Regions from separate parts of the Photobacterium sanguinicancri genome, predicted to be linked through region 2. Evidence: riboswitches for the same ligand, from Rfam matches in the RefSeq annotation. Region 2 holds a riboswitch; each other region holds the start of a gene.
The links. A riboswitch is a leader RNA that binds a small molecule or an ion and turns the genes downstream of it on or off. The one in region 2 is predicted to bind thiamine pyrophosphate.
Positions count from the first base shown of each region.

Region 1: it holds a riboswitch for thiamine pyrophosphate, as region 2 does, so the genes downstream of both, thiM (hydroxyethylthiazole kinase) here and thiC (phosphomethylpyrimidine synthase ThiC) in region 2, are expected to answer to the same signal.
Region 3: it holds a riboswitch for thiamine pyrophosphate, as region 2 does, so the genes downstream of both, thiB (thiamine ABC transporter substrate binding subunit) here and thiC (phosphomethylpyrimidine synthase ThiC) in region 2, are expected to answer to the same signal.

Region 1 is NZ_AP024851.1:1,430,454-1,434,705, reverse strand. It holds gene OCU87_RS23345 (SgrR family transcriptional regulator) at 1-68, opposite strand, end outside; gene OCU87_RS23340 (hypothetical protein) at 132-290, shown strand; gene OCU87_RS23335 (hypothetical protein) at 654-1,124, shown strand; TPP riboswitch at 1,378-1,477, shown strand; gene thiM (hydroxyethylthiazole kinase) at 1,623-2,408, shown strand; gene thiE (thiamine phosphate synthase) at 2,465-3,070, shown strand; gene OCU87_RS23320 (protein-disulfide reductase DsbD family protein) at 4,204-4,252, shown strand, end outside.
Region 2 is NZ_AP024850.1:3,624,391-3,628,642, reverse strand. It holds rRNA gene OCU87_RS16715 (23S ribosomal RNA) at 1-105, shown strand, start outside; rRNA gene rrf (5S ribosomal RNA) at 229-344, shown strand; tRNA gene OCU87_RS16705 (tRNA-Asp) at 411-487, shown strand; tRNA gene OCU87_RS16700 (tRNA-Trp) at 525-601, shown strand; fluoride riboswitch at 741-804, shown strand; gene OCU87_RS16695 (voltage-gated chloride channel family protein) at 888-2,258, shown strand; TPP riboswitch at 2,360-2,457, shown strand; gene thiC (phosphomethylpyrimidine synthase ThiC) at 2,593-4,252, shown strand, end outside.
Region 3 is NZ_AP024850.1:3,262,625-3,266,876, forward strand. It holds gene leuC (3-isopropylmalate dehydratase large subunit) at 1-317, shown strand, start outside; gene leuD (3-isopropylmalate dehydratase small subunit) at 335-937, shown strand; gene OCU87_RS14960 (DUF547 domain-containing protein) at 1,123-1,926, shown strand; TPP riboswitch at 1,983-2,101, shown strand; gene thiB (thiamine ABC transporter substrate binding subunit) at 2,201-3,199, shown strand; gene thiP (thiamine/thiamine pyrophosphate ABC transporter permease ThiP) at 3,213-4,252, shown strand, end outside.

The DNA of each region.
Region 1 (4,252 bases), on a different replicon from region 2:
TCGCACAGCTGCTTGAGACGCTGCAGATGAACTTGATTAATAAAAGGTGAACTCTGGTTTCCTACCATATCATTATTACTTCCTGTTTTTTGACTAATAATAACCACAACAAAATGTGAGTACAGGAAAAAATGATGAATCCATTAAGTTATACCCTTCACACCTTGAATGCGCAGCAATTGCTAGTTGAACCAGAGATCAGACCAACCACGGCCCATAAAAGCCACAATCGCATGGGCTTATACTTGGTGATCTTTGTGGTTGGTGTTGTCGTGGGGCTGCTGTATTAGATCTTATGCCTGATCAGTAATCAAATTGGACTAAATCAAAGAAGGCCCTTTATTACTCCTTTGCTCATGATTGATTTCAGGCTTGGTTTGTTATCGAGCAAGAGGTAAACAGTTGACACCAAGCGGTAAAGACTCACACTGTGTTATAAAGTATCATTTTGAAGTGATAGCTAACTTTTTAAATGTAACAACCATATAGCGCAGGGTAGAGGTATGAATAACGTGGTGAACCACTGTAAAGTTTGTGTTCAGGCTGAGGCAAATTAAATGGCAAAGTTGTTGAAGATTTTGCTGACTCTTTGCGTGATAGGGCTCTTGATATTTAGCTATTTCGGCTACCAGACATATCGAGCATTAACCTATATGAGAAACGATATGGGTTGGTTATGGATAAACAGCCAACTGATTAGCCCTGATACCACCGCGATGCAGAGCGCGCGTACACCGCATACTAAACAGCTGGTATTTCGCCAAGTCGATGTGGATCGTCAATTGGTTATCTACCTGAACACCACTTATGACGGCGATTTTCTTTTTACCTTCATTAAGCAGACGCCATGCAGCGCTTTGTCGCCTTATCAAGGAATGCTGAGCGTGAACAATGAACCAAACCAACAGATCATGTTCGATTGTCATGAGCCGAACACGGTGGTTTATAGAATAGCGAAACGTAAGTTCAGTCAGCTGCACTTAACTACGCCTGATTTCGATTTTGATTTGGATCTTAAGCAGTGGAACCCTAAAGCACTCAAAAAAGATGACTTCATGCAGCACAATTATGAGTTTTTTCAAAAGCATACCACAGAAAAGATTTATCCATGGAATAGGGATTAGGTAGCGGATATTGAGCGCTTGAAATTAAGCAGAGAAAAGCCCCGTTTCATGTTATGAGTGAAGCGGGGCTTTTTTATTAGCTATCTCAATAGACATTGAAGTTCAGATTTTCGTGGATTATTTAAAGGAAGCTTGGGGTAGACTCGGGGCTGGCCCGGGACAGCACAGCGCTAGGGAACACTGAGTACTCAGCGAAGACTAAAACATGATTTAGTTTTATCTGTTGTTCTTTCAATGAGCTTGTTACTATTCGAAAAGATAGTCGGGGGGCCGAAAGGCTGAGATCGCATGTTGCGAGACCCGTAGAACCTGATTCAGTTAATACTGTCGTAGGGAACTATATGTCTAGCGAATGATGGTTTGATTTATATTTATCAACATCCTTGGCTCGGCTGGACCAAGATATGCCAATCCAGCCCCAGCATTCATATCAGTTTCTTCCCTCAGGTTCTTCCTATCCGTTACCGCAATTGATAATGGCAATCGCTGAGGGAAAACATGAACACACAAACCATCATTAACGCTCTGCATGCAGTCCGTGAGCAGAAACCACTGGTTGTGAACCTGACCAACTATGTCGTAATGAACAATACTGCCAATGCGCTACTGGCCATTGGTGCTTCGCCGATCATGGCACATTCTCGTGAAGAAATGGCGGAAATGATGTCTTTTGCTGGTGCTTTGGTCATTAATATCGGCACATTGGACAGCGAATGGGTGCCACGTATGGTGTTCGCTGTCGAGCAGGCAAATATTCATAATAAAACGATAGTGCTTGATCCTGTTGGCTGTGGTGCTAGCCGCTTACGAACAGACACCTCCCGCCAGCTTGCCAAAGCAGCTAATAAGTTGATTATTCGAGGCAATGCTTCTGAAATCATTTCCTTGGCAGGTGAAAAAGGGCAAAACAAAGGCGTTGATGCGCTTGATAGCACGGAAGCGGCAGTGGATGCGGCGCGTTTCCTGAGCCGAGAATATCAATGCAATGTTGTTATTTCAGGTGAGATTGATTTTGTTGTCACCAATGAAGGACAGAGCCAGCTACGTAATGGTCATGCCATGATGCCTTATGTAACAGGGATGGGGTGTACTCTCAGTGCACTGACTGGTGCTTTTGCGGCTATCGGAGAAGAGACGGGATTAGCAGCCGCGGCGATACTTGGCGTAGCGGGCGAAATCGCAGCCGAACAGTCGAAAGGCCCAGGTAGCTTGCAGTGTAATTTGCTCGATACCCTGTATCAGCTTGATGAAGAAACGTTAATCCAGCGTCTGAAGCTGGCTTAGTTTGGCAGGCCTAGTTTGGGAGGCTTAGTTTTGGAGGCTTAGTTTTGGAGGAAATAATGCGTTCGTGTCGTTTATATCTGGTGACTGATGATCTGCAAGATCTTGAAACCATGAAAACGGTGGTCAAAGAAGCCGTCATTGGCGGTGTGACTATGGTACAGGTTCGAGAAAAGCATGGTGATGTACGTACTTTTATTGAAAGAGCCTTAGCCGTTAAAACGATTTTGCAGGACACTGGGGTTCCACTAATTATTAATGATCGTGTCGATGTGGCCTTGGCTGTAGATGCCGACGGTGTACATCTGGGCCAGTCAGATATGCCAGCTAACATCGCACGCCAGCTGATTGGTAAAGACAAGATACTGGGACTGTCGGTTGAAAATGAACAGCAACTGGTTGAAGCCAAACATTTACCTATCGATTACATCGGGCTGAGCGCAATCTTTGCGACCCCGACGAAAACCAATATACAAAAAGAGTGGGGCATTGACGGGCTGGCGAATGCCGTCGCGCAAAGCTCCTTACCTATAGTGGCAATCGGCGGGATTAATGCATCAAACCTTGATGCGGTTATAGCGACAGGCGTCGACAGTATTGCACTGGTTTCGGCAATTTGTCATGCCGAATGCCCGAGAACAGCAGTACGCAACTTGATTGGATAAGCTAATACCCGCAGATTTTTTGAAAAAGTTTGTGGGTATAAAACTAATGTAATTTGGTTATCGAAATCTAGGGCGGCAGTGTTTCCAAGTGTTGCCCATTAAATTCCGTAATCCGTCTCGAAAATTGCGGCAGAGATCATGAGAATACTTCATTCTAGATTTTTAATTCGGCGCGAATTTACCTCATTTATCACAGATATTTAAATGGAACGTGCTAACCGTAATCGAGATAGGCTGGAAGTGAGGAGGCTTGTTTTGATGCTAATACGTTTCGGGAGTAATCGTTTTAACTTGTTTATGGACAGAAGTGAGTTTCGGAAAAGCAAGCATTAGCAAATCATAAATTGGCGCAGGTATGGTAAGTCATTAAACTCGTATCCAAAACTACTGGGCGGATCAACCCAACCGAAATTAAATACGCGGCTTGCGCAAAAGTTGACCGAAAAGTGTAGATACTAGTCATTGCCATGGAGATTATTAACTTACTCATTTTAATTTATCCAGTTTTTTGAATAAGCTTTCTGCGACATTCAATCGCTTTAAGTCATGAAATTTATCGGCCCAGCGAAAAAATTGAACTTTATTATTTTAGTTCAGTCATATTGCTACGTTTACCATCACATAGACATCTGTAGTTTAGATATGCTCTCAAGTCGAAACACACATAAACTAACTCGTAACGCACTATTATTAGTGGGTTGGGTTATCTGTTTCTGTCTCGCCAGTAATATGAGTTTTATCCAAGGTTGTAAAGTAAACTATGGCAATAGTGATTCTGCGATTTCTACTGTTCTGCAGGCAAACAATATTGGTGATGGTAGCGGCTTTATTGATGGTGCATCTCAATCTCAATCTCAATCTAAAGACGGCCAATCTGTCCATAAATGTGACTTATCAGAACACCTGATAAATTTTGATCACCACCAAGTCAATGATCAAGCTATATTCACGTACTTCATACTCGTTGTAGTCGTATTGTGGCTGCTAAGTACTGTCCCGTATTTCCCTCCATTCACTGAGCCAATCCTTCACAAGGGTAGGCGGATCCATCTCAAGGTTTGTGTCTTTAAAGAATGAGAATAAGAGCGTTTAACTAACACTCATATTATTCATTTTTTAAGGAAAAATTAGACATGCCTAAAAGCAAAATGTCATTGCACTTTGTTGTGCTTTGGCTATTCG
Region 2 (4,252 bases):
AGGTCTCTAAAGGGTTGTCGAAGACTACGACGTTGATAGGCAGGGTGTGTAAGTGCTGCGAGGCATTGAGCTAACCTGTACTAATTGCCCGTGAGGCTTAACCATACAACACCCAAGGGGTTTTACGGACTCCATAAACGCTTGAATGCGTGTTAAGAACGATATTGTAACTAGTTAGATTTTCCCAGATTGTATCTTCCGCCAACGGCGTAAGATAAACCGAATTTGCTTGGCGACCATAGCATTATGGACCCACCTGATCCCATGCCGAACTCAGTAGTGAAACGTAATAGCGCCGATGGTAGTGTGGGGTCTCCCCATGTGAGAGTAGGTCATCGCCAGGCTTTAAATTTAGATAAGTGTATTGAACGACATTTATCGGATAGACAGGCAACTGTTTATCACCGTGTGGAGCGGTAGTTCAGTTGGTTAGAATACCGGCCTGTCACGCCGGGGGTCGCGGGTTCGAGTCCCGTCCGCTCCGCCACTTATTTAGACAGAGTTAAGTCTTTAAAATAACTAATAGGGGTGTAGCTCCAATTGGCAGAGCAGCGGATTCCAAATCCGCGTGTTGGGAGTTCGAATCTCTCCACCCCTGCCATCTTTAAGGCTCTAGCAGAAATGCTAGAGCCTTTTTCGTTTCTGTCGCCTCAAATTTTATTTTTATTATTATCTATTGATCTTGGTCTTGTTGTTGTTTGTATTTGAGAGTAGGATTTATTCGCTGAACGGCGATCGAGCCGATCACGGGTGATGGAGTTCCACCTTAACCGCTCATACTGAGATAATGACTCCTGCTATAGTTAGGATAGATCTATCTATGGTGGGGTAATTAACTATCATATTGTCTATCCTTAAAAATTCATTAAGAGATAAACAGAGATAGTATGGCTCACCCTCTAAGTGCAAATCCTAAAATATTTATCCAGATCATTCGCTGGACACTTCTGATTACTCCTGTTGCTATCCTTGTTGGTTCACTAAATGCGTTCTTTTTGTGGATATTAAGTACAGCGACAGCGACTCGTGTTGATAACCCTTGGTTGATTTATTTATTGCCCTTAGCGGGTATTGTGATTGTCTATTGCTATCGTAACTTGGGTAAAAACTCCGAAGGTGGCAATAACCTTATCATGGATGAAATTCACCAACCGGGTGCAGGGATCCCAACACGTATGGGCCCCTTGGTATTAATTACGACGGTTATTACACATTTATTTGGTGGTTCGGCGGGTCGAGAAGGTACGGCGGTGCAAATTGGTGGCGCAACCACACACTGGCTTGCTCGTCTCTTTAAGTTGAATGAAGCCGATACTCGGCTTATTTTGATTTCTGGTGTTGCGGCTGGCTTTGGTGCTGTTTTTGGTACTCCATTAACGGGGGCTATTTTTGCATTGGAAGTATTGGCAATTGGCCGACTGCGTTACGATGCCATCATCCCCGCCTTATTTGCTGCTATTCTTGCTGACTTTGTCTGCTCTGCATTAGGGGCTCACCACACTCACTACCGAATCGATTTTCTTCAAAATATCACCTTATTTGATCAGGTACTCAAGGTTGATCTTTGGTTAATGGTTAAAATTATTATTGGTTCAGTTGCGTTTGGCTTAGCTGGCTATTTGTTTGGTGAGTTGACCCATGCGTTTAAAGATATCTTTAAAGCGACCCTTAAGAACCCCTATGTGATCGTCGTAACGGGAGGCTTGATTGTGATTGGCCTAACCCAGTGGATTGGTAATTACGATTATATCGGCCTTGGTGTTTATAGCACTCGTGAAGGGGGCGTTAGTATTTTAAGCGCGTTTCAAGAAGGTGGCGCAGAATGGTATAGCTGGGCTTTGAAGTTGTTATTAACCGCAATTACTTTGGCCGCAGGTTATAAGGGTGGTGAAGTTACACCACTGTTCTTTGTGGGGGCTACGCTTGGTAACACCATGGCTTGGCTACTTGGGGCGCCCGTTGATTTATTTGCCGCGCTTGGCTTTTTAGCAGTTTTTGCTGCTGCGACCAATACACCACTGGCTTGTACCATTATGGGGGTTGAGTTGTTTGGTGCTGACCATATGCTGTATTTCGCAATAGCCTGTTATACCGCGTATTACTTTAGTGGTCATACTGGAATTTACTCTTCACAGCGTGTCGCTGTACCAAAACTTTTTGATGATGAAGGTGCTCCTAAAATCACTCATAAGCTGGGTGAATTGAGAGAGACGCATTCATCATTACTCAAAGCATTAGTGAAGAAATTTTCAAAATAATAGTTGGGGCTGCTTTTGCAGCCTTTCTTTTTTATGGTGCTTAGGCCAAATTTATTGGTTTCTTCCTTGCTGCGCTTTCTTCCCTTCCCTATACTCCTTGCTGAAACTTGTCGGAGTGCCATTTGGCTGAGACCGCATTGCGGGATCCGTAGAACCTGATCAGGCTAATACCTGCGAAGGGAACAAGAGAAAATCTTCTGTTTAACGGTACCTGTATTTCCTTTCATCACCGTTAAGCTGTCAGATGATGCTGCACACCCTACGTGTACGCCTCTTGTTTATGCACCAATCCGTCAAGCAAATATCCCAACCATGGAACCGTAAGGATTTTGCTATGTCGATTCGCAAACAAGCGAGACTGGAAGCTAAACAATTTATAGATTCACTTACCGCCCAACCATACCCGAACTCCCAGAAGGTATATATCGAAGGTAGTCGCCCTGATATCCAAGTACCGATGCGAGAAATTGCACTGGCCGATAGCTTAGTGGGCGGAACTAAAGATCAGCCTATCTTAGAACCGAATGAAGCGATCCGTGTGTACGATACTTCTGGCTTCTACACTGATCCCGAGCAAGATATCGATATCTATGCGGGATTGCCAAAAGTGCGAGAGGCTTGGATCGCTGAACGTAACGATACCAACCTGCTTGATGGCCTGAGTTCCATTTATTCTAAAGAGCGTCTTGCTGATGACACTCTAGATGACCTTCGCTTTGGTGAGCGAGCGCGTATTCGTCGTGCAAAAGAAGGGCAACGTGTTACTCAGCTGCATTATGCGCGCCAAGGTGTGATAACGCCTGAAATGGAATACATCGCGATTCGCGAGAATATGGGACGCGCTAAATACCGTGATGAAGTGTTGAATCATCAGCACCCCGGTATGAATTTTGGCGCTAATCTACCAGAAGAAATTTCAGCTGAGTTTGTTCGTAAAGAAATTGCTGAAGGTCGAGCAATCATCCCTGCCAATATTAATCACCCTGAATCAGAGCCAATGATCATTGGCCGTAACTTCTTAGTTAAAGTGAATGCCAATATCGGCAACTCTTCAGTGAGCTCTTCTATTGAAGAAGAAGTCGAGAAGTTAGTGTGGTCGACCCGTTGGGGCGGCGATACTGTGATGGATTTATCGACAGGGCGTAATATTCACGAAACACGCGAGTGGATCATTCGCAATAGCCCTGTCCCTATTGGCACAGTGCCGATGTACCAAGCGCTTGAAAAAGTGAATGGCATCGCCGAAAACCTCACTTGGGACGTTTTCCGCGATACGTTACTAGAACAAGCTGAGCAAGGGGTCGATTACTTTACTATTCATGCGGGTGTATTGCTGCGCTATGTGCCTATGACGGCAAAACGCGTGACTGGCATAGTGTCTCGCGGTGGTTCTATCATGGCGAAGTGGTGTCTGGCTCACCATGAAGAAAGTTTCTTGTACCTTCATTTCCGTGAGATCTGTGAAATTTGTGCCAAGTACGATATTTCACTCTCGTTAGGCGATGGCTTGCGTCCAGGCTCTGTGGCCGATGCGAACGATGAAGCACAATTTAGTGAGCTACGCACCCTAGGTGAGTTAACGAAAGTAGCTTGGGAATACGATGTACAGGTGATGATCGAAGGCCCGGGTCATGTCCCAATGCACATGATTAAAGAAAACATGGAAGAGCAACTTAAGCACTGCCATGAAGCCCCTTTCTATACATTAGGCCCGCTGACTACCGATATTGCCCCTGGTTACGATCACATTACCTCGGGTATTGGTGCTGCCATGATAGGTTGGTACGGCTGTGCCATGCTCTGTTACGTTACGCCTAAAGAGCACCTTGGCTTACCGAATAAAGAAGACGTTAAAGTTGGCCTGATCACTTATAAGCTGTGTGCTCATGCCGCCGATCTTGCGAAAGGTCACCCTGGTGCACAAGTCCGTGATAACGCCCTATCAAAAGCCCGCTTTGAATTCCGTTGGGAAGACCAATTTAACTTGAGTCTTG
Region 3 (4,252 bases), 360 kb from region 2:
AAGTCGCCGCCAATGTTCAAGCACTCGTTGTTCCGGGATCTGAGCAAGTCAAAGCCCAAGCAGAACAAGAAGGGTTGGATAAAATTTTCATCGATGCCGGCTTTGAATGGCGCCTACCAGGCTGCTCGATGTGTCTAGCGATGAACAACGACCGCCTAGGGCCAAAAGAGCGCTGCGCCTCCACCAGCAACCGTAACTTTGAAGGTCGCCAAGGCCGTGATGGCCGTACCCACCTTGTCAGCCCTGCAATGGCAGCGGCGGCAGCGTGTGCTGGCCATTTTGTAGATATTCGCGACTTAGACAGCGCAACGGCATAATCGAGAGGAAGATAACAATGGCAGGTTTTAAACAACATACAGGCTTGGTCGTGCCGCTAGATACCGCGAATATCGATACCGACGCAATCATTCCTAAGCAATTTCTACAAAAAGTGACGCGCACAGGCTTTGGTAAACACTTGTTCCATGACTGGCGTTTTCTTGATGATGCAGGTAAGCAAGCGAACCCTGAGTTTGTGATGAATGCGCCTCGCTACCAAGGTGCAAGTATTTTACTTGCACGTGAGAACTTCGGTTGCGGCTCTTCGCGTGAACATGCACCTTGGGCGCTAGCAGATTACGGTATTCAAGTGATGATCGCGCCAAGCTTTGCCGACATTTTTTACGGTAACTCCATAAACAATCAAATGGTTCCAGTACGCTTAACCGAGCACGAAGTTGATGAGATTTTTCAATTTGTTGAAAGTACCGAAGGCGCAGAGATCAACGTTGATTTGGAAAAGATGTTAGTGATTGCTAACAACAAACAATACCATTTCGAGATTGATGAGTTCCGCCGTCACTGCTTATTGAACGGCTTAGATAACATCGGGCTAACGCTGCAACATGAAGATAAAATTGCGGCTTACGAAGATAATATTCCTGAATTTTTAAAGTAAATATTACGTTTGTTAGTATTTACTGACTCAATTACATCAGTGTCACAACACCCTGCGTTAGTGGGGTGTTGTTCTATTTAACGCTTTACCCAACACTCTCATTCAACCGATTGTAAAACCTGCAATAAAAAGCCCGTCACCTCGGTCTATAGTTGTTAGGTTATTACTGATTAAAAAGGTTGATTATGCAGTCTCGTCTTTTACTTACCTTTCATCTTGTTTTTGCGGCATTCATTTTTCTCGTCAGTAGCACTGTGTTCGCAGCTCCCAAAGCGGATTTATGGTCATATTGGCAAAGCAGTAATGAAGCCAACAGCATGCCAATCAACCATCAATTATGGCAACAGACGCTCAACCGCCACATAGTGCAGCAGGGCGATCAAACGCTATTTAGCTATAACCAAGTCGATCAAGAGGGAAAGTGGCAGCTCGATCGCTACGTTCGCGAAATGAGTAAAATCAATCCTTTAAAATACCGTAAGGCGGAGCAATTTGCCTATTGGGTCAACCTCTACAATGCTCTCACAGTACAACTCATTGTTGATAATTACCCAATCAAGTCGATAACGAAGATCGGTGGGTTGTTTAGCTTTGGGCCGTGGGATGATGACGTCGTGACCGTGAACGGCAAAAAGCTCACTTTAAATGATATTGAGCACCGAATCTTACGTCCGATTTGGCAAGACAACCGTATTCATTATGCGGTGAACTGCGCTAGCCTAGGTTGCCCTAATCTACAAGTACATGCCTTCACTGCCAGCAATAGTGACCACTTACTTGATCTCGCCGCCAAGCAATTCATCAATAGTAAAAAAGGCGTTATCAGCACGAATAACAAGACCCAACTGTCGTCTATATACGATTGGTATCAAGCTGACTTCGGCAATACGGCGCAGCTCCAGCGACACCTGAATCAATACCGCACCACTCCAGTGACACTGAAAAATATCGATTATGATTACGACTGGGCACTGAACGAGGCAAAATAATGCCAATCATTGTCCCCGTCCCCTAGCAACACCACGCTTGCACCATTACAATGACGACGTTCTCATTGGGGAGCTAACAAGAAGGCTTACGCTTTCTTCAGCTGAGATTGCACACGCAGAACCCACAGAACCTGAACCAGCTAATACTGGCGTAGGAATTGAGAAGTCGCTAAGTACTGTTTATCTAGCCAGATACTCCCTTAAGCCACCTTTTTCTCAACCCTCGCTCATTTGATTTATTGCCAGCAGGATGCAACGGCATCAGGAGCGCTTTGTGAAAAAACTACTACCTCTACTGACTTTAACGCTTGCGACCAGCAGTGTATTTGCCGCCGAACAAGACGCAAAAGCAACATTAACTGTGTACACCTATGGCTCATTTGCCTCTGATTGGGGCCCCGGTCCTGCGATTAAAAAAGCATTTGAAGCCGAGTGTGACTGTACGTTGAATTTAGTCGCGCTAGATGATGGCGTCTCAATTTTAAATCGTGTTCGCCTTGAAGGCCGAAACAGCAAAGCCGATATTCTATTGGGACTCGATAACAACCTTATCGAAGAAGCAAAAAAAACCGGTTTATTAGCGCAGCACAAAGTCGATACCAGCAAGGTTATCTTGCCTAATGGCTGGAATGACAACACCTTCGTACCTTACGATTACGGTTACTTTGCGTTTGTTTACGACAGCACTAAACTGAAAAACCCGCCAAAGAGCTTAAAAGAATTAGTGGAACGTGACGATCTATCGATCCTTTACCAAGATCCTCGTACTTCCACCCCTGGACAAGGTTTGATGCTATGGATGAAGTCAGTGTATGGCGATCAATCCACCAATGCATGGCAGCAAATGGCAAAGAAAACAGTGACCGTCACCAAAGGCTGGTCTGAAGCATATAGCATGTTCCTCAAAGGCGAAGCTGATATGGTGTTGTCATACACCACCTCTCCGGCTTACCACATCATCGCTGAACAGAAGAATCAATATATCGCCGCAGATTTCAGTGAAGGGCATTACATGCAAGTAGAAGTGGCCGCCAAGCTCAAAAATAGCCCACACCCCAAGTTAGCCGATCAATTTATGGATTTCATTGTTAGTGATGGCTTCCAATCCAATATGGCAACAGGTAATTGGATGTATCCAGTGACATCCCAGCCGCTTCCTGATGGTTTCAACCAATTAACTGTACCTGAAAAAGCACTGGAGTTTGATGCTACTGAGGTTGCTAAACAGCGCCGTAGCTGGATCCGCGAATGGCAACATGCGTTAACGCAATAAAGGCATATCTCGTTTGAACACTCGCTTTACCTCGTTACTACCCGGCATTACCGCTGCTGGGTGCATCTTGGCGTTAATGGTATTAGCCATTAGCGCCCTACTCGGCCAAGCCGACGAATTATCACCTCTCACTTTATGGCACGACCCCTATTTACGCCACGTTACTGGGTTTAGTTTCTACCAAGCATTCCTATCAACCCTATTAAGTGTTGTTCCCGCGATTCCCGTCGCCTATGCACTTTCTCGCCGCCAATTTATTGGACGAGCTCTATTACTGCGTATCTTTGCCATGACGCTGGTACTACCCGTCTTGGTCGCGGTGTTTGGTTTACTGTCGATATACGGTAAAAGTGGCTTAATTAATCAATGGCTTGCCGCTATTGGTGTAGATATCCAGCTCAATATTTATGGTTTAAGCGGGATCTTACTGGCCCACATCTTTTTAAACCTCCCCCTTGCCGTGCGTTTGTTACTGCAAAGTTTAGAAGGGATCCCTCACGAGCAACATCAGCTCGCCGCACATTTAGGTATTACTGGGTGGGACAAATTTCGCTTAGTGGCGTGGCCTCGATTACAGCAGCAATTACCGCACGTGATCGGCTTAATCTTTATGCTGTGTTTCACTAGTTTTGCGGTGATCATGTCGCTCGGTGGCGGACCAAAAGCCACCACCATCGAGCTTGCGATTTACCAAGCCCTACGTTACGACTTTGACCTAGCAGCGGGAGCCTTATTGGCATTGTGGCAAATGCTACTGTGTTGCTCATTAGTGTTAGCATCACAACGTTTTGCTAAACCGTTAGCCACCCTTAGCGGTACAGTGAATCAAGATCCTCACAACTACCAAGATAGGTGGCATAGTAAACTTTGGGACGGCTTATGGATTGGCGGTGGGATCTTACTGGTTGCCCCACCCTTACTGTCGGTGATCATTTCAGGCATTAATCAACAGCTCATTAGCCAACTGAGCTCACCTGCATTATGGCAAGCCATCAGTCAATCATTACAGATTGCGACAATGTCTTGTTTCATTGCTGTTATCAGTGGCATCGC